DNA from 3 places in the Sodalis sp. RH16 genome. Region 2 is predicted to be linked to each of the others. Evidence: riboswitches for the same ligand, from Rfam matches in the RefSeq annotation. Region 2 holds a riboswitch; each other region holds the start of a gene.
The links. Region 2 has a riboswitch for cobalamin ahead of ACL2XJ_RS14130 (energy-coupling factor ABC transporter permease). Riboswitches for the same ligand answer to the same signal wherever they lie in the genome.

Region 1 (8,034 bases), 1.8 Mb from region 2:
ATTCGGGTCGCACAGCATCTTGGCCAGTTTCACCGAGTCCATCGCCATGACTTCTTCGGCGCGGGGCAGGTTGATGCCGTAGTTGGCGATAAAATGATCAATCAGATCAAACTGCTCGCGAGGCTTACCGTCCAGTTCGGTGATTTTGCCGTTGACTATCTTGATGGACGGCTTGGGATCGTTGGGGCTTTCCATGGCTATAAAGCCTTCTTCCACCCACTCTTTGACGAATCCGTCCTGGTTAACCGGCCGTTTCGCCAATGCTTCAAATCGCTTGGATTTCATGCCATCCCCCCTAAGGAATCAGATATAAGACGGGCGATCGTTTTGCGGCGCGGCGCCCAGCGTACCGAGCAGCGTTTTGCCGATTTCACGGGCGGAGATCACCGCCTGACGGACCGCGCCGGAATCGCCGGATACCACCAGAATGACTTCGTTGCTAAAACTGGTGCCCTTGGCGGGGGAACTGTAGGCCACCACATCCACATTGGCGGATTTCACCGCCGTATCGGCCATCACCACGCCGATGGCGGCGGGCGCGCCGACAATCACGCCGCAGGCTTTGCCCAGGGGCGCGCCGAAGGCCTTTTCCAGCGCATAGCTGGCGCGGGCGCTGTATTGCAGTTCGATATGGCCGGCGTCATTGGCGTAAACGTCGCCAAACGTCCGATCCAGCTCCTTAAGCGCCACTTCCACCGCCCGCTTGACATCGGAGACATCTTCACCGCCAAAGATAATCAAAGAGCCGTGGCCGGCGCCGCCTTTGGTATCGCGCGCCAGCTCAATGCTGACCACTTCGGTGTTGGTGGCTTTCACTGCCTCATCCGCCGCCATGATCTGCGGACCGGCGCCGGTACGTGCGCCAAGAATGCCGATGGAGCGGTAATGTTTTTCCTGCTTCATCGCCGACAGCACCTCGCTGTCGACATTGGCAATCACCAGGCCAATGGTATCGCCGATGGCCGTACCCACAAATTCAGTCAGGTTACAGGTTTTCTCCGACATATCCGGACCTTTATCCAAGGGTGTGTGAGAAGGAGACGCCGTGGCGCCTTCACCGATTTTTTCCATCACCTTAGCCAAAATCTCCTCAATGGCTTTATCGGTGTTCATTCACGTATTCCTTTCGGCAAAAACTTCTCCACATCCCCGTGGGGGCGCGGAATAACATGGGTCGCCACCACTTCGCCGACGTTGGCCGCGGCCATGGCGCCGGCGTCGGTGGCGGCTTTCACCGCCCCTACGTCGCCGCGTACAATCACCGTAACCAGACCGGAGCCGATTTTTTCATAACCGACCAACACGACATTGGCCGACTTCACCATCGTATCGGCCGCTTCGATGGCGGCGGTGAGACCTTTGGTTTCAACCATACCCAGGGCTTCTTGTTGCATTTTGTTACCTCGACCAATCGTTGATATGCGTTGGGTGTCCGGCTGGAAATATACCCAAACGCCGTGAAAATTAATGGCCGTCCTGCATTGTAAATAGCGAAAATGATTGGCGCGGCTATAGCAAAAATTAGGTTTGATTATTTAATAAAGCGAGCTGTGACCGGTCAGGGGGGAATGAACAGCCATAGCAAATATCCGTAATTGAAGTTTCAGTATTCAATTAACCGACTTGAAAAGTAAGAAAAGTTATGATCTGAGCTGATAATGCTCATTCCACAGAAAATGAATAATAACGAAAAAGTGTTATCTGATTTAAAACGACAAACCCAGCATTGACGGTATCTGTAGTCCGATGGGCGCTTAAAATTGATTATGGTTTTACTATTTATTACCTGCGGCGTTCTCCCGGCGCGGCGGGAAACGGCGTTTAGCCTTATGTGCTATCGAACCCCCGTTTTGATAATTGTGTACCGGAGCACATTATCAAATGGGTAAAAAATGATTGAATCTAAGGTAGCTTTGAAGAAGAAAGGGGGGAATATGAATTCCGGTAGTTTCATGGATTCAGATTTGATAAATAAAATCGCGCAGGATTTCGCTAATGCCACCAATCTGGCGGTTGTGGTGGTGAATATTCACGGCGAGGAAGTCTCGGATTTATATCACTTCACCCCTTTTTGTCAATTAATGCGCCAGGATCCGGAGATGAGCCGGCGCTGCCGTATGAGCGACAGGTGCGGCGGACTGGAAGCGTCAAAATCCAATCAGCCCTGCATTTACCGCTGCCACGCCGGCCTGACCGACTTCTCCATTCCGCTGCTTATCAGCGGACATTTGGTTGGGTTTGTCTTATGCGGACAGGTCCGGGTGCATGACACCGTAACCCTGCCTTCGGTGCAGGACTGTACCAGCAGGGCTTGGCAAAAAGATTATCAATTAACTGAAAGCTATGAAAAAATTCCGGTGGTGGATTTCGATCGCCTCATCTCATCCGCCGATTTGCTGAAAATGATTGTGGATAACTACCTGAAACAGCAGTTGGAAGTGGTGGTATTCAAGGAGCACGGCGACGGGCCGCTAGAACGCCGGACGGCGGTTCCCAGCCAGCACGAGAGCAAGATGAAAAAAGCGTTGCGCTGCATCGACAATCATTACTTCGAGGATCTGCGGCTGGAAGACGTGGCGGCGATGGTCTACCTCAGTCCCTATTATTTCAGCAAACTGTTCAAGAAATACCAGGGGGTCGGCTTCAACGCTTATGTTAATCAATTGCGTATGCAAAGCGCCCGGCAGATGCTTGAACAAAGCGATTGGCCCATCGCCACTATTGCCCGCAATCTCGGATTTTCTCAGGCAAGCTACTTTTGCAAGTTATTTCGCCAAACCTACCGTATTACTCCTCAGGCCTATCGTGAACAGCGCTTTTCGCCGCCGGAAAATAAAGATATCGTTGCTTTATTTAATTAATTTTATCCCTTTAAATTGACGTAACAAAAAAATGTTATCGCCATCCGATAAATTCCAAATAAATCCGCCGCCGCGAACATTTTTTTTGATCCGAAAGGGGGTATATTCACCTTTGAATACTTTACATTAGTCATCAACGGCCGATTGCCCGGCTTCACCAGGGCCGCCGGCCGCTGTGGAAAAGTACATTTTGCATTCAGGTGAAACGTGCCGCAAGGCCGTTAGGGAAGGAGGTGAAAATCCTCCGCAGCCCCCGCTGCTGTGATGCCGACGACTCCGTGATAACCACTGATCTCAGCCGATTGGGAAGGTTCGGAGAAGGATGACGCCAAGCCAGAAAACCTGCCTGATTGCCTATAGCCTTTATAGGCTCGGTAACAACTCCTTCGGCGGGAAGCGGGTTGTCCCAACAATGCCGTCGGGACAGTGAGTCTCCCGCAGCCTTTGTTTGCGACAATCCCCAGCGGCGCCTCTGGGGAGTAACGGGATGAAGATGAAAGCGATACTCATCGGCGGCGCGCAAAGCGGGACAGGCAAGACCTTGCTCACCCTGGGACTGCTGCGCGCCCTGGCGCGGCGAGGTTTGCGGGTGCAGCCCTTCAAATGCGGGCCGGATTATATCGATACCGGCTGGCATCAGGCGGTAAGCGGTATTCCCTCGCACAATCTCGATGCCTATATGCTTGAATCGTCAACGCTGAACGGTCTGTTCAACCGTCATATGTCCGGTGCCGATATCGGTATCATTGAAGGCGTCATGGGTCTTTACGACGGGCTGGGCAGCGATGGGGATCGGTGCAGCAGCGCATCCCTGGCCAAGCAGCTGCGGGTGCCGGTGATACTGGTTATCGACGGCAAAGCGGTTTCCACCTCGGCGGCGGCAGTCGTCTTGGGGTTCAAGCAGTTTGACCCGGCGGTGAATATCGCCGGCGTCATTATCAATCGCGTTTCCTCGGAAAATCATTTCAACCTCATCAAAACCGCCATCCTGCGCTACTGCAATGTGCCGGTATTGGGTTACCTGCCGCCATTGCCTGACTGGAATTTACCCTCCCGCCATCTGGGGCTGATTCCGGCGCGGGAGTCCGAACGCGGGCAAACCCAATGGGAGCAGTTGGCTGACGGCGTTGAGCAACATATCGATCTGGATAGATTGCTGGCATTGGCCGAGTGCCGCCCCGATGGAGGCCGGCTGCCCGCGCTGCCGGGCCATGAGCGTTATTCCAGGCTGACCCTGGCCCTGGCGGACGACGAGGCGTTTAATTTTTATTATCCCGACAACCTGCGGATGCTGCAGGATATCGGCGTACGAATTATCCGTTTCAGTCCGCTGCACGATCGGGTATTGCCTCCCTGCCAAATGATCTACCTCGGCGGCGGTTTCCCGGAAATGTTCCCGACCCAGCTGGCGGATAATCGGCCCATGCGCCAGGCGCTGCTGCGCGCCGGACAGAACGGCGCCGCCATCTATGCCGAATGCGGCGGCCTGATGTATCTGGGGGCGGCGCTGATAGTACAGGACGGCACCAGCTATCCCATGGTGGGACTGCTGCAGGGCTTTAGCCGCATGACCCAGGGGCTTAAACGCTTCGGTTATTGTGAAGGCCGGTCGTTAAGCGACAATCTGCTGGCGGGCCGGGGTGAAACCCTGCGCGGGCACGAGTTCCACCACTCCGAATACATCACCGATGAAACGCCGCTGTTTCGCATGAGCAAAACCGCCGCCAACGGGGACGTCCACCAGTGGGCGGGCGGGTACGGCGGCGGCAACATTTTCGCCAGCTATCTCCACGTGCACTTCTACCAGCGGCCCGCCATGGTGAAACGCTGGCTTGATCTGGGATGCGCGCAATTATGACGACTGCTGCGATATTGCCTGTTCAACAGGCGGTCATATCCATGAGCGATGCCGGTATGCTTTTGGTGCGGGGAGACGCGGCATGTTGACGCTCAGCGCCTATATTGTCGGTTATTTTCTCGATCTGTGGCTGGGGGACCCTCCCCATTGGCCCCATCCGGTACGCTGGATGGGCAACGCCATCAGCGGAATGCAGCGGCTGATCCGCCGCTGTTGCCCCGGCGAATCCATGCTCTATGCGGGCGGCGGCATACTGTGGCTGACGGTGGTGGGGGGAACCTGGCTGATAGCGGACCTGGTGTTGCGATTACTGTCGTTCAATCCCTGGCTGCAGTGGCTGGCGGAGGCCTGGTTAACCTATACCCTGCTGGCCACCCGCTGTCTGCGCGATGCCGCCATGGCGGTGTATCACGCCCTGCGGGCGGATACCCTGGAAGAGAGCCGCCGGCAGCTCTCCTATATCGTCGGGCGCGATACGCAGCATTTATCCCGGCCGCAAATCATGCGGGCGGTGGTGGAAACCGTGGCGGAAAACAGCGTCGACGGCGTTATCGCGCCGCTGTTTTGGCTGTTTATCGGCGGCGTGCCGCTGGCCATGGCCTATAAGGCGGTAAATACCCTGGATTCCATGGTGGGTTACCGCACGCCGAAATACCGGGCCATCGGTTATGTCTCGGCAAAACTGGACGACCTGGCCAACTGGCTGCCGGCGCGGCTGGGCTGGATAGTACTGGCGCTGTCGGCGGGGGCGCTGCGCCTGGACGGGCGCCGGGCCTGGCGCATCGGCTGGCGCGACCGCTATCAGCATAAAAGTCCCAACTGCGCCTGGTCGGAAGCCACGGTGGCGGGGGCGCTGGGGGTGCGTTTGGGCGGACCCAACCGCTATTTCAATGAGTGGGTGGAAAAACCCTGGATCGGCGAGGAAACCCGTGAAATCGATCTGGAAGATATCACCGCCGCCATTCGCCTGATGTACCTGGCTTCCGCCATAACGCTGGTCTTGCTGTGCCTGCTGCGTATTGTCGCGGCACATTATCTGCAACCGAATCTGTGACAACGCCCGGAGCGATGAAAAGAATGCCTTATATCAAGCAACCGCAGCAAATCGAACAGACCAGTTTCGATATTATCCGGGACATTATTGCCCGCGAGCGGCCTGAATTTCATTTCTCCGACCCATGGCAAGAGAAGATCATCCTGCGCGCCATTCATACCAGCGCGGATTTCGACTGGCTGGATATCCTGCATTTTTCCGCCGATGCACCCGCTGGCATCGCCAGCGCCCTGGCGGCCGGATGTACGCTGTATACCGATACCACCATGGCGCTGTCTGGCATCAATAAGCATGAACTGACCCGCCTGGGCTGCCGGTTCCACTGTTTTATCGGCGACGAGCTGGTGGCGGCACAGGCGCGCCGGCAGGGCATCACCCGTTCCATGGCGGCGGTGGACCGGGCCGTCGGCGAACCGGGTAAAAGCCTGTTTGTGTTCGGCAACGCGCCGACGGCGCTGTTTCGTTTGCTGGAGCACCAGGCCGCGGGCACCGGCGCCCGGCCGGAAGCGGTGATCGGCGTGCCGGTGGGTTTTGTCGGCGCCGCCGAGTCCAAACAGGCGCTGGCGGAAAGCGGCCTCACCTGTATCGCCGCCCTGGGACGCAAAGGCGGCAGCAATATCGCCGCCGCCATCGTCAACGCCATTTTGTATCAGCTGCGGGAGGCCTGATGGACGAGGTGATTTGGCATAACGGCAAGGCCTATCGCAAGGGCTATACCACCGGTTCGTGCGCCACCGCCGCGGCGAAGGTGGCCGCGCTGATGCTGCTGCGCCAGCAAATCATCGACAACGTCTCCATCGTCACTCCGTCCGGCGCCACGCTGCACCTGAACGTGGAGCGGCCGCTGATAAGCCCGGCACAGGCCACCGCGGCCATTCGCAAGGACGGCGGCGATGATGTGGACGCCACCGACGGCATGCTGATTTTCGCCCGGGTCAGCCTGCGCGGCGACCCGGCCATCGTCATTGACGGCGGCGCCGGCGTCGGCCGAGTCACCCGCAACGGTATCGGGCTGGACATCGGCCAGGCCGCCATCAATAAAACTCCCCGGCAAACCATCGAGGCGGCGGTGCGCGAGGTGATAGGTCCCGGGCGCGGCGCCGACGTGGAAATTTTCGCCCCCGAAGGGGAAGAGCGGGCGCGAAAAACCTACAACGGCCGGCTGGGCATCCTGGGAGGGATTTCCATTATCGGCACCACCGGCATCGTCACGCCGATGTCCGAGGAGAGCTGGAAAAGTTCGCTGTCGCTGGAGCTGGGCATGAAGCGGGCCGAAGGGCGCGAACGGGTGATCCTGGTGCCGGGCAATCACGGCGAGCGTTTTGTGCGCGAGCAATTGGGACTGGATCCAGGTGACGTTGTCACCATGAGCAATTTTGTCGGTTATATGCTCAAAGAGACCGAGCGGCTGGGCTTCCGGCAGGTATTGATGGTGGGGCATTTCGGTAAGCTTATAAAAGTGGCGGCGGGAATTTTCCATACGCACAGCCATATCGCCGACGGGCGGATGGAAACCCTGGTAGCCTGGCTGGCCCTGTGCGACGCTCCCCATGAACTGATGCACCGGGTGGCGGCCTGCCTTACCACCGAGGAGGCGATGGCGCTGATAAACGATGCCGGCTGGCAGCGGGTCTATCCGGCCATTGCCCGGCGGGTGGCGGAGCGTATGACCGAGCTGCTGCGTTTCTCCCCCCGGCCGCCGCGCTGCGATGCGCTGCTGTTCTCTTTCGATCAGCAGGTGCTGGGCAGCAGCCGGCCGGTGGCGGAATTAACGGAGGCGTTTCGATGAACGATGCCCGCCTGAGCGTGGTGGGACTGGGGCCTGGGGATGTGGGTTATCTTACGCCCCGGGCCAGAGGGCTGATTGAACGCTGCGACGTGCTTATCGGCAGCCCGCGCCAGTTGGCCTGCTTCCCGGAAGTACGCCAGGAGAAACGGTTGCTGGACGCCTCCCTCCCGGCCCTGGCCGCCTGGCTGGCCGCCCACCGGGAGCAGCGGGTGGTGGTGCTGGCGTCCGGCGACCCGATGTTATACGGCATCGGCGATTACCTGAGCCGCCATGCGGACGGGCCGCTGCTGGTGGTGCCCGGCATCAGCGCGGTGCAATACCTGTTCTCGCGCCTGGGGCTGTCCATGAACGATATTTATCTTACCAGCAGCCACGGCCGCGAACCGGACTTCGATTTTATACTGCGGCACGGCAAAGTGGCCATGATGACCGACCGGCATATCGGACCCTATGAAATCGCCCGCCAGATCCT
Region 2 (8,034 bases):
ATACCGGTGGATTTTCAGGAGTTGCTGTTGTTATTGGTGCTGCGGGCGTTCCTGTTATTGGCTCAAATGGCGGTAATGGTGGGCTAACCTCTTTTGGCTCGCTGCTTTCCGCGCCTGGGGGAATAGGTGGAATAAAAACTGGGCCAGCTATTCCGCCAATTTCGCCACAAGGCACTGCCACTCCATCTCTTCCAACTGGAGCGAATATTCTTTCACAGCAGGGAGGACAGGGGCGCCCATCAACGGTTATTTCCACATTGGTTCTATTGCCCGGGGAAGGGGGACAGTCTGGTATGGGCGCGGGCGCGGGAATAAACGCGGTTGGGCATAATGGTCAAACGGCGGTATCTCCTGGCACTGGAGGAAGCGGGGCTGCTAATACAGAAAATACAGCGTCAGCTTTCTCCGGCGGCTCAGGAGCGCCAGGTATGGTTATAATATGGGAGTATGCATAATATGGCTAGATATGCACTTATTAATAAAGAAATTGTTGTCAATATCATATTATGGGATGGAATGACACCCGTTGTTTGGCCGGATAATACAATACCGATACTTATTACCGATGATTCACCTGTAGATATGGGGTGGTTATATAAACAGGACGAATTCATCGTTCCGCCTGTTAATGCTTAGACAGCATGGTTAATATTATATATTAATTTGTTTGACATTGTGATGTTTTTAATCAAATAAAACATTCCAGAATATACGGAAATTTTCAATAACGGGTTTTTAATTTTTTAACCTGTAAGTTTAAACGTGATTATATATATACAAATTTTGAATATATGCTCACTTAATCATTATATCCATTCGATAAAATTATTGGAGGATTTCTAATGACAACAAACAACTTCAAATCCTTTGCCGCAGGTGCCGGTGCTAACGTCACCGCCCAGGCGGATTATGAAGCCCTGGCGCCCCATGGTTTTGCTACGTTTACCTCCAGCGGCAATTTCACTGTGCCGGTAGGCGTTACAACGATTTATATTTCCGGATGCGCTGGCGGCGGTGGTGGTGGCGGTGGCGGCAGTAACAATATAGCAAATGCTTCCGGCTCTTGCGCTGGCGGGGGCGGTGCTGGTCAATCGATTCAGAGAGCGGTGTTCAATGTGACGCCAGGACAGGTAATTCCTATTACTATAGGTGGCGCTGGATCAGGAGGTACTGGAGGTGGACAGGGCTCAGACAATGCCACAAAGGGTTCTAACGGCGGGAACACGATAGTAGGATCATTAATCACCTTGTCGGGGGGAAATGGCGGCAGTGTCGGCCGGGCTGGTATCAGTACTGGAGCTTTGGGCGGAGGTGCGGGTGGTAGCGGATTTCCTCAAGGCGGTTCTGGAAGTGACAGTGCCTCACCGGGCGCAAATACTTCAATAAATGGCTGGCCTGGTTTATCGGGCAATGGTGGTAATTCGCCATTCGGTGGGGGTGGGGGCAATCAGCGCGCGGGTATTGGTAGTGCCGGCCTGAACGGTCTTCCAGCGGGTGGTTATGGGGCTGGTGGTTCGGGCGGCGCAACGCCATATTCTGGCGGTGGCAGTGGTGGAAATGGTGGCGCTGGTAGCGCTGGTTTTATAGAAATAGAGTGGTGAGGTGTATGGCAAACTATGCAGAAATTCAAAACGGTGTGGTCATAAATGTCTGTGTGTGGGATGGCGTTACACCTTTTGACGCTGGCGACGATATCCCACCAATTTTAATACCGGAAAATTCGCAGGCATGGATTGGTTGGGGATATACAGCTCCAGGCGGATTTGCCGCACCGCCAATTGAAATAATAGAATAATATTATAATGTCGCGCCGGTTGTTTTAATCGGCGCAATAAGCAGGTTGCTTGATTTCTTGATTTTTATAAAATTGATTTAGATGCATGTTTCTAATTAAATTTTATAAGGCAATATTTGATGTAAATCATATTTCACCGTTACAAATATTTTCCGGTATTTTAAGCACAACCCCCGCCTCCCTAACAAAATCTGATATCCACCCGCTAAGTTCTCCCGTTCATCATTTCTTCTTATCATGATCTACCGCAATAAAATCCCGCCATAAGGTTTAATTACCCCTTGACGTTAATTGAAAAAAAACTCAGGATAAATTTCCGAGATTTGGGTGCCTTAGCTTCGCGATCGCGAGGCGGGTGAAACGGAAAGCCGGTGCAGATCCCTTTTGGGATAATCAATATTCCGGCGCAGCCCCCGCTACTGTAAGCCTGACGAATTTACCTTCAGCCACTGTGTTTTATGACATGGGAAGGCGGTAAAGAAGAATGACGGCAAGCCAGGAGACCGGCCCATCTCATACAGGAAGTACCAATCCCCGGGGTGATGGGAAGGGTTCGGTTATAACTTCGCGGCGAGAGTGGTTAACATTCCCCGTGTCTGAACTTATTTTCCTTCCTTCACTGCCGCATGTTGGTTTTTTAATTTGTGTTATATACCCAATGGTTTTCAAGCGGCGGCAAGCGAAAAATCCCGATGAGGCTTACTCAGGCAGGTTATTCGAGTGAAAGAGTCTATTTAGCACAGCTGCAACGAGAGAGATGATGGGTATAGTTGACACTCGTGAGGATCAGGCATGCATATCGAAGATGGAATTTTACCGCTGACGGCGTGCGCCGTTTATTATGCCGTGACGGCGGTTTTTGTTGTGCCGGGCATCTATGAAATAAAACGAAAAATCAAAACTAATCTCGCTTATAAACCTTTCCTCGCCATGATCGGCGTCGCGGTGTTTGTTATCTCGGCGATGCATTTGCCGGTGCCGGTCACCGGCTCCAGCTCTCATCCGTGCGGCACGCCATTGGCGGCGATTATTATCGGTCCGTTCGCCACCGCGGTTGTGTCGATGATTGTGCTGTTTTTCCAGGCGGTCTTCCTGGGCCATGGCGGCATTACCACCATCGGCGCCAATACGGTCTCCATGGGCATTGCCGGGGCTTTTTCCGGTTACGCCGTGTGGAAATTCTTCAGGGCGTTTCGTTTTCCGTTATGGCTCGCCGCGGGCATGGCCGGCCTGGTGGGGGATTTGGTGACCTATCTCATCAGCGCGTTTGAGCTGGCGTTAAGCCTGCACGGCAACGTTCCGCTGGTGAAGCAGTGGATGATTTTTTTCATGGGCTACGGTCCGACGCAACTGCCGCTGGCGGTGGCCGAGGCGGTTTTTACCGCCGCGGTGCTGCAGGCCATGGTCAGCCGGCGTCCTGACCTGTTGCCGGGAATCTTGACGAGAACGGGAGCATAACATGTCATTGCAGATTGAGACTCCGACCGAAGAGGCGAAAAAGACCCAGTTTTTTGATGGATTCACCAAAACCATGCTGGCGGTCATGTGCGTTATACTGCTGTTTATCTTTGCCTCGGGAACCTATATGAGCACCCACAACATGGACGGCAGCGGTACGGATAACCACGTCAATGATTTGGCCACCGGCGTGGCGCACAAACCTCATCATCCCTTTGTGGAATTGCCGGGGGATGCCGAGGTGGGGGCCTTTTCCGTGGCCAACTTTTTCGCCGGCCTGATTGTGGGATATCATTGGCTGAAGCTGTTTGGCGGCAAGGGCAACGCCGTCGGGAGCAAAGAAGAAGAATCATGAGCCTGGCGCGTTTCGCCGATGAATCCTCCAGTCCCCTGCGCCGGCTGGACAGCCGGGTAAAAACCGTTGTTTTGCTGTCGGCGGTGGCGGTGGCTTCCGTCTTGAGCCAATGGTATCTGGCGCTGGCATTATGGCTGGCCGCCATCAGTCTGTTTTGCGTTATGCCCTTTGACCGCAGGGCATTGTTAAAACGCTTGATCATGCCGATGGGTATTGCCTGGCTGGTATTTTTAAGCGTGCTGTTCACCCATGGCAGCCGGCTGCTGTTCACTATTCCGCTTCACTACTTTTCCCTTGATGCCTATCAGGAGGGATTGGTCTTCGGTATTGTCCTTTTTTTACGCATCATGGCGGCGGTGACCCTGGTTGCCGCGCTGTCATTCAGCACGCCGATGATAGATATCCTGGAAACGCTGCGCCTTTGCAAAGTGCCGCATACCGTTATTGATATTGCGGATATGATGTATCGTTATGTTTTTATTATGCAGGATACCGCCTTTACCATGCGGCAGGCGCAAATCAGCCGCTTGGGAGAGACTGTTTCCTGGCTGCGCAGAGTCAGGGATACGGGTAAGGTCGCCGGCGGTATCCTCATCCGATCCCTGGACCGAAGCACGCGGATTTATCAGGCCATGCTGGCTCGCGGTTATGATGAAGACAGTCACGACCTGTGCTTTTTTACCACCAAGGTGCCAAGGCGGGATAAATTGATTGGCCTGGCCGCCGGCTTATTGCTGATATTGGTCGTCACGCTGAATGTGTTAAGCCGCTAACCGAGAAAACCATGGACATTATCAAGCTTTCCGACGTCAGCTTCTCTTATGACGGTAAACACAATGCACTGAATCATCTGGATCTGACCGTCGGCCAGGGCGAGCGTGTCGCTGTTTTGGGCCCCAATGGCGCGGGGAAGTCGACGCTGTTTCAGCTCTTTAACGGACTGTTGTTGCCTCAGGGCGGACGGGTGGTGGTGGATAGCCTGCCGGTGGTGAGGGAGAACTTCATTGAACTGCGGCGCCGGGTGGGCATGGTTTTCCAGGACTCAGACGACCAGCTGTTTAACGCCACGGTTTATCGGGAAGTCGCCTACGGCCTGGTTAACATGAAAATTGCCGGCGAGGAATTGGATAACACCGTACGCTGGGCGCTGAATATCGTCGGCATGGAGTCCTACATTCACCGCAATCCTTTTAATCTCAGCGGCGGCGAGAAGAAGCGCATTGCCCTGGCAAGCGTAATTGCGATGAAACCGAAGATCCTGGTGCTGGATGAACCCTTTAATGCCCTCGACCCCCGGTCGGCCAGTCATTTGGTGCATATGCTGAACGATATCAATAAAACCCTGGGCATCACCCTGATTTTTACCCTCCATGATATGGATATCGTTCCGCTGCTGGCGGACAAGGTCTATTTGATGGATAAAGGGGAAGTGGTTCTGGGGGGGAATCTCTCTGAGTTTTTCAATCAAAAAGACATTCTGCGGCGTTTCGAACTGAGATTGCCTCGGGTGGCTCATCTGGCGGAGCTGTTGATGCGCGACGGCCGGCTCGATGAAAAGGGGCTGCCGCTAACCATCGGTCAGGCCAAAGAGATGATAGAGGCGGCGCTGGCGCCCAAATCGTGATTATTCCATCCGGACGTGCCGATTTGCAAGGCCGGTTAGCGCCGAGGGTTATCTTGCTGACCCTTGTCGCCATGGCACGCCGGCGCCCGCCGAAGGTAATCCCGTTGAACCGTGTCGCCACGACAGGCCGGCGAGCGCCGAGGGTAACGTTGATTCTTGCTGTCGCCAGCCGCTAACGTTAACGGCTTGTCCTCGGCGGCTGTTTATAGGCTTCTCACTGCCGGGAGCCGCCGGGTTATTCCGGTTTCTGCCAGCGCTCGGCGGCCCATTGCGCCTGTTGTTCGGCATTCTGGAAGGTCCAGGCGATAAAGCGGCTGATTTTCTGGCCTTGGGCCATATCAATGGTGCGCACATCGTACGCATCGGCCAGCTTCAGGGCCTCATACAGCGGCGGCAGGGTGGTGTGCTTGGAAATCAGCGAGGTGAACCACAGGCAGTTTTTGCCTTTGCCGACGCTTTCTTCGACCATCTTGCCGACGAAGGCCAATTCACCCCCTTCACACCAGAGTTCGTTATTTTTACCGCCGAAATTTTGCACCGGCGTGTCCGCCACTTCGCCTTTGCCGAGTTTATGCAGCTTCAGCCGGGTGCTGGCGCGCGCCTCCTCCGCCGAACCATGGAAAGGCGGGTTGCATATAGTAGCGTCAAAGCGTTCTGCGATGCCGATGATATTGTCAAAAATAGCGTCGCTTTGCTTTTGGTGGCGCAACCGCACGCTGTTTCTCAGCGTGGGATTCATCTCCACCAGCATTTTGGCCGAATTCAGCGAGATTTTGTCATTTTCCGAGCCGGTGAAACGCCAACCGTACTCATGCTGGCCGATAATGGGATAAATACAGCTGGCTCCCACGCCCACATCCAGGATGGCGATATTTTTGCCACGGGGTATTTCTTGACCATTACCGTCCGCCAGCAAATCGGCGAGATAATGAATATAGTCCGCTCGGCCGGGAATTGGCGGACAGAGGTAATTCGCAGGAATATCCCAATGCTCGATACCGTAGTAATGTAGTAATAAGGCTTTATTCAGCATTTTCACCGCCGCGGGATCGGCAAAATCCACCGAAATGTCTCCCCAGGCATTGGGTTTAACGAACGGCGCCAGCGCCGGGCAACGGCCGATCAGCGCATCAAAATCATAGCGTGAACGATGGCGGTTCCGCGGATGCAGGTGGTTTTTTTGCTGCGGGAAGGTTTTCTTGTGTTCCATCGTTCAGATTCTCAGGCGGGTTGTTCCGGCGGCTAAGATAACACAATGTCCGGCGTAGGGGGGAGTGGACGGCAAAAAGCCGGAAAATCGATGCCGGAAAAAATCAGCCTTATCTTATGGCGTTTGGCGGCGATATTCCCCTCAGACATCGTCACCGCAGTTTGGACAATGGATGGAGAGGGGCAATTGCTATAGAATGAGTGTTCCTCTCGCAAATGGATATGCTGCAAAACGCCATGATCACACTTTTCCAGAAATGGGCGGCGGTGTTTTTATTGGGAAGCCTGTTGTCCACCTCCGCCGTTGCCGCGGTTAGCTGCGCTGACAAACATCGCAGGGTGAACGACAATAACAATCTCATCATGTTGGACGGCAATGCGAGGGGGAATATCAAGATGATGGTCTCCGGCATGGTAGGAAAGGATGTGAATGAACAGGCCTCCGGCAACATTCGCTTTGATCGCTGCGGTGTCTTGTCCGATGCGCTTTTTGATTATCGTAAATCCGAAGGCAGCGTGATCCTGCGGATGATCAACCATACCGTCAAAGCGCCGGGCGGCTGGGAATCCGACTATGAAATTACCGTCATCCTGGATAAAGAGGGGACCCAGACATTGGCGACCCACAAGCTGGGAAAAATCAATTTTTCCACCGATAAAACCGGTTTGATCGCCACGTCTACGGATGCTTTTACCATTAACGATCAAAAAGGCTTTACTACCACGGTGTATAGCTATGACAAGCGGCGCCGGCTGGTGAAAAGCGTCTCGCGCGGTTCGGATGCGCTGGCGAACGATCAGTACGTTTATAACTACGACAAAAAAGGCCTGTTAGCCACCACCGCGTCTTCGAAAGGCTCCACGACCTACCGTTACGATGACGCGGGAAGGGAACTGGGCTCCAATTCGGTTTCAACCACATCCATCAGCCAGATTTCCAAGATTGAAGAGTGCCAGCGCTTCGACGCGGTGGGGAATTGTGTTTTAAGCTACGGCCGGGAAACGGAAATCTTCCCTCTTTATGTCATAAAGCGCCACAGAAGCACGGCGATGCAATATCAATATTGGTAACGCATCCCACCTCCCCGGTCCCGGCGTGAAGCGACATTTTCAATCAAACGATGCTGTTCACCACGCCGCCGTCTACCCGCAATGCGGCGCCGGTGGTGGCGGAAGCTTGCGTTGAGCAGGTGTAGATCACAAGATTGGCCACTTCTTCCGGGGTTGCCAGCCGTTGCAGGATAGAAGTGGAGCGCTGGGTGCGTACGAAATCGGCTCCGGCCTCTTCGATGCTGATGCCTGCTTCCTCCGCGCTTCCCTTCAGCATGGCCCGGACCCCGTCGGACAGTGTCGGTCCGGGCAATACGGAATTCACCGTTACGCCGCTGCCGGCGGCAAGCTTGGCCAACCCGCCCGCAACCGCGAGCTGCGCCGTTTTCGTCACGCCGTAATGGATCATTTCAGTGGGAATATTCAGCGCCGATTCCGATGAGATAAAGACGATGCGGCCCCAATTGCGATCCAGCATGCCCGGCAGATAGAAGCGCGACAAGCGTACGCCGGACATCACGTTGGTTTGGAAATAGTGTTCCC
Region 3 (8,034 bases), 1.6 Mb from region 2:
ACGCGGGTTAGGGCGTTTTTGGAAAAATTCAGATTTTGTATCAACGCGGTTGCAACAAATTTTGATATAGTGGTTTTTTATGGGTATTGAGGGCTGGACTGAATTATGGGCGTCAGAGCGCAACAAAAAGAGCGGACCCGACGTTCTCTTGTCGAAGCGGCGTTCAGCCAATTAAGCGCCGAACGCAGTTTTGCCAGCCTGAGCCTGCGTGAAGTCGCCCGTGAAGCCGGCATCGCGCCAACGTCTTTTTATCGCCATTTTCGCGATGTGGATGAGCTTGGCCTCACCATGGTGGATGAAAGCGGCCTGATGCTGCGTCAACTGATGCGCCAGGCGCGACAGCGCATTGCCAAGGGCGGCAGCGTCATTCGCACCTCGGTCGCCACCTTTATGGAATTTATCGGCAATAATCCCAATGCTTTCCGCCTGTTGCTTCGTGAGCGGTCGGGCACCTCCAGCGCTTTCCGCGCCGCCGTCGCCCGCGAAATCCAGCATTTTATCGCGGAACTTGCCGACTATCTCGAAATCGAAAATCATATGCCGCGCAGCTTTACCGAGGCCCAGGCCGAGGCCATGGTCATCATTGTCTTCAATGCCGGCGCCGAGGCGCTGGATGTGGACATCAAAGAGCGTCGCGAACTGGAAGAGCGCCTGGTATTGCAGCTGCGAATGATTTCAAAGGGGGCCTTTTACTGGTATCGCCGGGAGCAGGAAAAAGCGGCCGCCCTTTCTCTTGATGAAAGCAGGTAGGTGATATGACGAACAAACCCCTCGGAGAAAAAGGAATATTAGTCCTGGCATTGATCGCCGGCTTATCCATCAATGGCGCCTTCGCGGCCATATTCAGTTCCATTGTGCCCTTTTCCATTTTCCCCATTATAACGTTGGTGCTGTCGGTGTACTGCCTGCATCAGCATTACCAGGATCGCGCCATGCCCCAGGGATTTCCTTCTCTGGCCGCGGCGAGTTTCCTACTGGGTCTGTTGCTTTATAGCGCCATTATCCGGGCGGAGTATCCGGCCATCGGTTCCAATTTTGTGCCGGCCATCTTGGCGGTAGTGCTGGTGTTTTGGATCGGACGAAAATTAAAACGGCTAGACCGTTCTGGTGAGGACCAGGATTTTTAATCAGCATTACGCCTTCCATAGCCATTAACTATGCAATTTCAGTTACATATAAACCGGGTAGTGTCTACTAGAAACCATAGAACATATATCAAAGCATTTTCGCATTAATACCTTTTTTATCATTTGTCTTTAACTTAAAGGGAATCCCAGCGCGCGCAGTGCCGCGGCTAATTTATCTCGTCCCGCCATCGCCCTGAGCTCTTTGGTTCGCGCAATCACCCGATTGGTCCAATTACTCACCGACAGTTCATTTCGCCGGCTGAACTCGGCCAGGTCTTGGTCATAGATGTCCAACCGGGCCGGTTCGCCCGCGACATCATACTGATCCCGATGGACCACCACCGATTGGGGTAAGCGCGGTTTAACCTCGGCGGGAACGCTGTGATCGGCATAGCCCACACATAATCCGAACACGCCTACCGCGCCTTCAGGCAAATTTAGTTCAGCCGCCACCCGCTGGGTATCGTTACGTAGCGCGCCGATATAGACGGTGGACAATCCCAGGGATTCGGCCGCCACCACCGCATTCTGCGCTGCCAGCGCCGCGTCAATGGTGGCTACCAGCAGCATTTCCAGGTAATTTAATGCCGCCAGCTGCTGCTGTTTTTGTTCGCCGACGCGGCGCAGCCTTGATAAATCAGCCACCCACACCAGAAATAGCGGGCATTCAATAATGTGTTTCTGTCCGGCGGCAACCGCGGACAAACGTGCTTTAAGCGCAGGATCCGTTACGGCAATCAGCGACCAGGTTTGCAAATTAGATGACGTTGCGGCCGATTGGGCGGCAGCGGCGAGCGTCGTCACCGTATTATCCGGTAATGGTTTGGGTAGATATTTCCGTACCGAGCGATGAGACAGCAAAGCGGCGATGGTTTCGTTCCATGGGCCGCATTCGGGCGGCAATTCAGAGCCGTAGCGCGCTGCCAAAGCGGCATGCTGCTGGTCTTTGGATGTTGACGTTGCCATTAATGTAATTGCTCCGGAAGAGATAATAAGCGATACCTCAATGCATACCTATCTGTTTCAATTGTGTCAATGCAATGATGGAAACAAAATATTTATCTACCGCATCGGCTGCGCAGGCGAAATATATGTTTTCACTGCCGGAAAAATAAAATTGATGGAGGTATGTAATAAGTTAAAACGGATAATTGGTTGTTAGATATTGGTAACGGAGATGGCCGCGAGGAAATTCGGCCGGATGTATTTTAAAATGAATATATAAATTATAACCCGACGCAGGATGAGGGAGATGCTGCTTCACAACTTGAAAGCACAAATATATCTTGTGCAATCAAGCTGTATTCGTTGATATTCGAGAGTACGACTGCGTATCGTCAGTTACATTTAAATAACATTAACCAAATTCAATGACTTTAAATCGAGGCACCAGCGTTTTCATCAATGCCCAGGCAATGAGGTAAGCTAATCCGCAAAACATAAACATAATGCCGTAACCCACGTTGATTTCTCCCAGCGCCTGATAATGATCGAACAGCGCGCCGGCGACCTTGGTAACGGCCACGCCGCCGAATCCGCCCGCCATGCCGCCGATACCAATTACCGAGGCAACGGCTTTGTTAGGAAACATATCAGATACAGTGGTAAATAAATTCGCGGACCATGCTTGATGAGCGGAGGCGGCAATACCAATCAGGATAACCGGCATCCAGAATCCTGCATGACCCAATGGCTGGGCCAGAAGGGCGGACAGCGGGAATATGGCGATAAAGAGCATAGCCCGCATACGGGCAACATAAGGATTAAGGCCTTTTTTCATGAACATGGCGGGAAGCCAGCCGCCGCCGATACTGCCCACCATTGTCATACAATATATCGTCGCGATGGGCAGCATCATTTGCGTACCTGTCATCTTGTATTGCGCGGTCAGATAGGCCGGTAGCCAGAACATAAAGAACCACCATACGCCGTCGGTTAAGAATTTACCGATGGCGAATGCCCAGGTCTGGCGATAGGCCAACAAACTAAACCAGGAAATCTTTTCGTGCTCCTGTTCCCGGTTTTGTTTCGAATCCACATCCTCGGAAATATAGTCGTACTCTGCTTGATTCAATTTTCCTTTGGTAAATAATTTCAACGGCAAATCAAACAATCTTTTCCAAAAGAATAAACAAACAAAGCCAATAACACCTACGATGGCAAACGTTGATTCCCATCCCCATTGGACAGCTAACCACGGAACGACCAAGGGAGCGAGGATGGCGCCTACATTTGCCCCCGAATTGAATATGCCGGTGGCGAAAGAACGCTCTTTCTTGGGAAACCATTCGGCGACGGCTTTAATAGCGCATGGGAAGTTTCCCGATTCTCCCAATCCTAAAACCAGTCGGGCGAACATAAATCCGGCTATCGTTATTGGCACCGATATACTCAACGAGGACAGCATAGCGGAAATCCCACCCCCTATCTGCGCCACAAAGGCATGCAATACCGCGCCAAGGGACCAAATGCCTAACACCCAGGCGTACCCCACCTTGCTTCCGGTAAAATCGACAAACCGTCCGGCAAAGAGCATCCCGATAGCGTAAGTAAATTGAAACACTGCTGCGATATTCGCGTAGTCGCTGTTGCTCCAGCTGAATTCTTTGGCTAGTGCCGGCTCCAACAGGCTCAGCACCTGCCGGTCGAGATAATTTATGGTGGTACCAAAAAACAGCAATGCGCATATTACCCATCGATAGTTTGTCCGAGACATCCTTCACCCCATTGAAAAACAAAACGTCATTTTATTTAATGTGAAAGTATATTTTAAATTTACATGGGATTTTTGATATGAAGCATGTCACATATCGATTAAGGCGGTAAAAATATATTCAGGGCCTGGCAGGGAGGGGCCCAAGAGTTGGGCATAAGAATGGGAAAATTGCCCCCCGACGGAGGCGTTTGCAGTCATGGGGCCAGTGGTGTCGGTAATGGCGGGAAATGATTATTCGCCGATGCGGGAATCGGCAGTGCAGAGCGCCCTGAAACAGGCGCCGCTCATTCAGGCGTTTTTGCCGTCAATAAGACGCCGCATTCCATATGACGGGTGTAAGGGAATTGATCAAACAGCGCCATGCGTATGATGTCGTGAGTTTGAGAAAGGGATTCCAAATTGCGGCACAATGACTCGGGATTGCACGAGATATACAGGATGCGCGGATAACACCGCACCAGCTCCACCGTGGCGTCATCCAACCCGCTGCGCGGCGGATCGACAAAAATAGTTTCGCAGCGGTAACTGGCCAGGTCGATATCTTTCAGCCGGGTAAATTCCCGTACACCCTGCATGGCCTGGGTAAACTCCTCCGCCGACATGCGGATGATATGCACATTGCCGATATGGTTGGCGGCAATATTATACTGTGCCGCTTCCACCGAAGGCTTGGCTATCTCCGTCGCCAGCACCCGCTCAAAGTTACGCGCCAGCGCCAGCGAAAAATTCCCGTTGCCGCAGTACAGCTCCAGCAAGTCTCCCCGGGCGTCTTGGGTTGCCGCCAGCGCCCACTCCAGCATATGGATATTGACGGCGGCATTCGGCTGGGTAAAGCTGTTTTCAATCTGCCGGTAGATGAGTTCCCTTCCCGATACCGGCAATCTTTCATCCGCATAATCCCGGTCCAGGCAAATTTTGGTTTTGGCGGCCCGGCCGATGAGATTTACCGCAAAACCCTGCGCCCGCAATTCATCCCGCAGCGCTGCGGCGGCCTCGCGCCATTCGTCATCCAACGGACGGTGGTATATCAGCGTGATGACCGCTTCACCGCTCATGGTGGTGAGATAATCCAGCTGAAAAAGCTTACGGCGTAAAACCGGCGAAAGGCGCAAGGCCTGGATCATTGCCGTCATCAACCCATTGATTAACTCGCTGCCGGCGGCAAAGAAATCGATGCGGATACGCTCTTTGGTGAGCGGATCAAACATGATGTGGTAGAGGTCCTGCTCTTCATGCCAAATCCTGAATTCGGCTCGCATCCGGTAATGATTTACCGGTGAACGGAATATTTCCGGCTCCGGCGCCCGGTAAGCTGCCATCATCGCTTTTAGTCGGGCGGCTTTTTCAGCCAATTGCGTTTCGTAAGCGTCGATAGGCAACGTCTCGGTAGTCATGATGATTTCTCGTCGATATGGGCCAACTTTATCGGTTTGTGGGGATTGTAGGGGATAAATGGATGATGTCCAATGCTGTTCAATTTATAATTTCTTACCTAATGAGTTCTATAGACATAATTATCCCTTTGATTGTAGGATATTTGCCCGGTCTCTTGTGAGTTAAAAGGGAATCCAGTTCTAAGCTGGAGCTGACGCGCAGCGGTGAGGGGACGTCAGGGCGATAGCGGAAGCAGACACTGTCTTTTCGACGGGAAGTCGTCGCCTGGTGTTAAACACATCCCAAGCCCGAAAACCTGCCGGTATTTCGTCGCAATATCCCTGTTTATCGCGTGCTATCAAACACGGAACCTGCGGCATCCTATTTTATCTATTGGATGCTACGTCAATGTTGACTATCAAAAATACCGTTCTGGCGGCATTGTCCGTTACGACATTCTCCGGGTGGGCGCAGGATAACAACGCTCCAAACGGCAGTAATGACACACTTATTGTTTCGGCAAATCGTTTTCCACAGCCGGTTTCATCAGTGCTTGCGCCCACCAGCGTCGTGACCCGCGAGGATATCGACCGTGGCCAAATCAAATCGGTAGCTGAAGCCTTAAGCCGTTTACCGGGCGTGGATATCGCGCAATACGGCGGACTGGGACAGCAAAGCTCTCTGTTCATTCGCGGCACCAATTCCAGTCACGCCCTGGTGCTCATCGATGGCGTGCGTTTGAATCAGGCTGGGATTTCCGGCTCATCCGATCTTAGCCAAATTCCCATCTCTCTGGTTCAGCGCATCGAATTTATCCGCGGTCCGCGCTCCGCCGTCTACGGCTCGGACGCCATCGGCGGGGTGGTCAATATAATCACCACCCGCGAAAAACCCGGAACCACCCTGAGCGCCGGCATGGGTTCAAAGGGTTACCAAAGTTACGATGGGTCCACTCAGCAGCGGCTGGGGGATAATACCGTGGCCACGGTGGCGGGAAATTACACCTATACCCGCGGATTCGATGTGCAGGCCAATTTGCCCGACCCTTATGGCGATCCGGCGCAGCCCGACCGGGACGGATTCATGAGCAAGACCCTGTTCGCGTCGTTGGATCATACGTTCAATCAACAGTTCAGCGGTTTCGCGCGGGTGTATGGCTACGACAATCGTACCGCTTATGACGGCACCTATGCCTATACCGACCCGGCGCATGAAGATGCGCTGCTCGATACCCGCCAGTTATATAGCCGCACCTATGATACCGGCCTGCGTTTTCAGGAAGGTATATACGCCTCCCAGCTCTCATACAGCTATAGCCATACCAAGGACTATAACTACGATCCCAAATACGGACCCTATTCGGCTTCCGCTACCCTGGACGATTCCGATCAATACAACCTGCAATGGGGCAATACCCTCCACGTCACTCACGGTCTGGTCAGCGCCGGGGTGGATTGGCAGAAACAGACAACCGAACCCGGTACCGACTACCTCACCGATGGCTACGAGCAGCACAACACAGGCATCTATGCCACGACGCAGCAGCTTTTCGGACCGGTGACATTGGAAGGCGCGGTGCGGGGAGATGACAATTCACAATTTGGCTGGCACGGCACCTGGCAAAGCAGCGCCGCCTGGGAGTTTATCGAAGGCTACCGCCTGATCGGCTCTTACGGCACCGCGTACAAGGCGCCGAACCTGGGCCAGCTCTACGGCGCTTATGGCGGTAACGCCAACCTGGATCCCGAAGAGAGCAAACAATGGGAAGGCGGCGTTGAAGGACTGACAGGTCCGGTGGACTGGCGTATTTCGGCTTATCGTAACGATATTGATAATCTCATCGATTACGATACGGCGGATGAACGCTACTACAATATCGGCAAAGCCCGTATCAAAGGGGTGGAATGGACCGCCTCGGTAGATACCGGCCCGCTCCGGCATCAATTAACCCTGGAATATCTCGATCCCCGAGACGCCACCACGGACCAGATCCTGGCCCGCCGGGCCAAGCAGCAGATAAAATACCAGTTGGATTGGCAAGTGGCGTCCATTGACTGGTCTCTTAACTACCATTACCTCGGCCAGCGTTATGACACGGATTATAACACTGAACAGGTGGTGAAGATGGGGGGCGTCAGTTTATGGGACATTGCCGCTTCTTATCCGTTAACGCCACACCTGACGGTTCGTGGTAGAATAGCCAATCTGTTTGATAAAGAGTATGAGACAGCTTATGGCTACCAGACCGCAGGACGAGAATTTTATCTCACGGGAACCTATTCCTTCTGACGGTAGCAAGACAAAACGACCCACCATCCTGATTTTTGATTCAGGGGTGGGTGGTTTATCCATTTATGATGAAGTGCGGGAGTTACTGCCGGATCCGCATTATATCTATGTTTTCGATAATGAAGAGTTCCCCTATGGCGAAAAGCCGGAAGACTTTATTGTCGAGCGAGTGGTCAATATCGTCGCAGCTGTTCAGCAATTGCACGCGCTGGATATGGTGATTGTGGCCTGTAATACCGCCAGCACTATCTCCTTACCCGCTTTACGGGAGCGTTTTGCCTGCCCGATCGTCGGCGTGGTGCCTGCGATCAAGCCTGCCGCCAAACTTACTCGCAATGGCATCGTCGGCTTATTGGCTACCCGCGCCACGGTACACCGTACCTATACCCATGATTTGATCGCCAAGTTTGCCGCCGACTGCCATATCATCACCTTGGGTTCAGCCGAACTGGTTGAATTGGCAGAAGCCAAACTGCATGGTGAAACCATTGCGCTCCCCGTTTTGCAAAAAATTCTGCGGCCCTGGCT

Region 1: linked by a shared signal. The riboswitch ahead of ACL2XJ_RS22150 (cobyrinate a,c-diamide synthase) and the one ahead of ACL2XJ_RS14130 (energy-coupling factor ABC transporter permease) in region 2 are both predicted to bind cobalamin.
Region 3: linked by a shared signal. The riboswitch ahead of btuB (TonB-dependent vitamin B12 receptor BtuB) and the one ahead of ACL2XJ_RS14130 (energy-coupling factor ABC transporter permease) in region 2 are both predicted to bind cobalamin.

Annotation. Positions count from the first base shown of each region.
Region 1 covers NZ_CP178737.1:4,859,973-4,868,006, reverse strand. Annotated here, with positions in the region: gene pduC (propanediol dehydratase large subunit PduC) at 1-285, opposite strand, end outside; gene pduB (propanediol utilization microcompartment protein PduB) at 304-1,113, opposite strand; gene pduA (propanediol utilization microcompartment protein PduA) at 1,110-1,394, opposite strand; gene pocR (transcriptional regulator PocR) at 1,935-2,861, shown strand; cobalamin riboswitch at 3,043-3,226, shown strand; gene ACL2XJ_RS22150 (cobyrinate a,c-diamide synthase) at 3,355-4,719, shown strand; gene cbiB (adenosylcobinamide-phosphate synthase CbiB) at 4,805-5,773, shown strand; gene ACL2XJ_RS22140 (cobalt-precorrin-8 methylmutase) at 5,797-6,441, shown strand; gene cbiD (cobalt-precorrin-5B (C(1))-methyltransferase CbiD) at 6,441-7,562, shown strand; gene ACL2XJ_RS22130 (cobalt-precorrin-7 (C(5))-methyltransferase) at 7,559-8,034, shown strand, end outside.
Region 2 covers NZ_CP178737.1:3,067,365-3,075,398, forward strand. Annotated here, with positions in the region: gene ACL2XJ_RS14110 (hypothetical protein) at 1-455, shown strand, start outside; gene ACL2XJ_RS14115 (hypothetical protein) at 1,261-1,386, shown strand; gene ACL2XJ_RS14120 (hypothetical protein) at 1,401-1,613, opposite strand; gene ACL2XJ_RS14125 (hypothetical protein) at 1,607-1,795, shown strand; cobalamin riboswitch at 2,104-2,322, shown strand; gene ACL2XJ_RS14130 (energy-coupling factor ABC transporter permease) at 2,588-3,253, shown strand; gene ACL2XJ_RS14135 (hypothetical protein) at 3,255-3,608, shown strand; gene cbiQ (cobalt ECF transporter T component CbiQ) at 3,605-4,381, shown strand; gene ACL2XJ_RS14145 (energy-coupling factor ABC transporter ATP-binding protein) at 4,393-5,232, shown strand; gene rlmF (23S rRNA (adenine(1618)-N(6))-methyltransferase RlmF) at 5,468-6,442, opposite strand; gene ACL2XJ_RS14155 (hypothetical protein) at 6,658-7,512, shown strand; gene ACL2XJ_RS14160 (SDR family NAD(P)-dependent oxidoreductase) at 7,556-8,034, opposite strand, start outside.
Region 3 covers NZ_CP178737.1:1,477,932-1,485,965, reverse strand. Annotated here, with positions in the region: gene fabR (HTH-type transcriptional repressor FabR) at 106-750, shown strand; gene ACL2XJ_RS06740 (YijD family membrane protein) at 756-1,127, shown strand; gene ACL2XJ_RS06735 (NADPH-dependent oxidoreductase) at 1,257-2,093, opposite strand; gene ACL2XJ_RS06730 (MFS transporter) at 2,485-3,843, opposite strand; gene trmA (tRNA (uridine(54)-C5)-methyltransferase TrmA) at 4,128-5,237, opposite strand; cobalamin riboswitch at 5,369-5,556, shown strand; gene btuB (TonB-dependent vitamin B12 receptor BtuB) at 5,626-7,506, shown strand; gene murI (glutamate racemase) at 7,451-8,034, shown strand, end outside.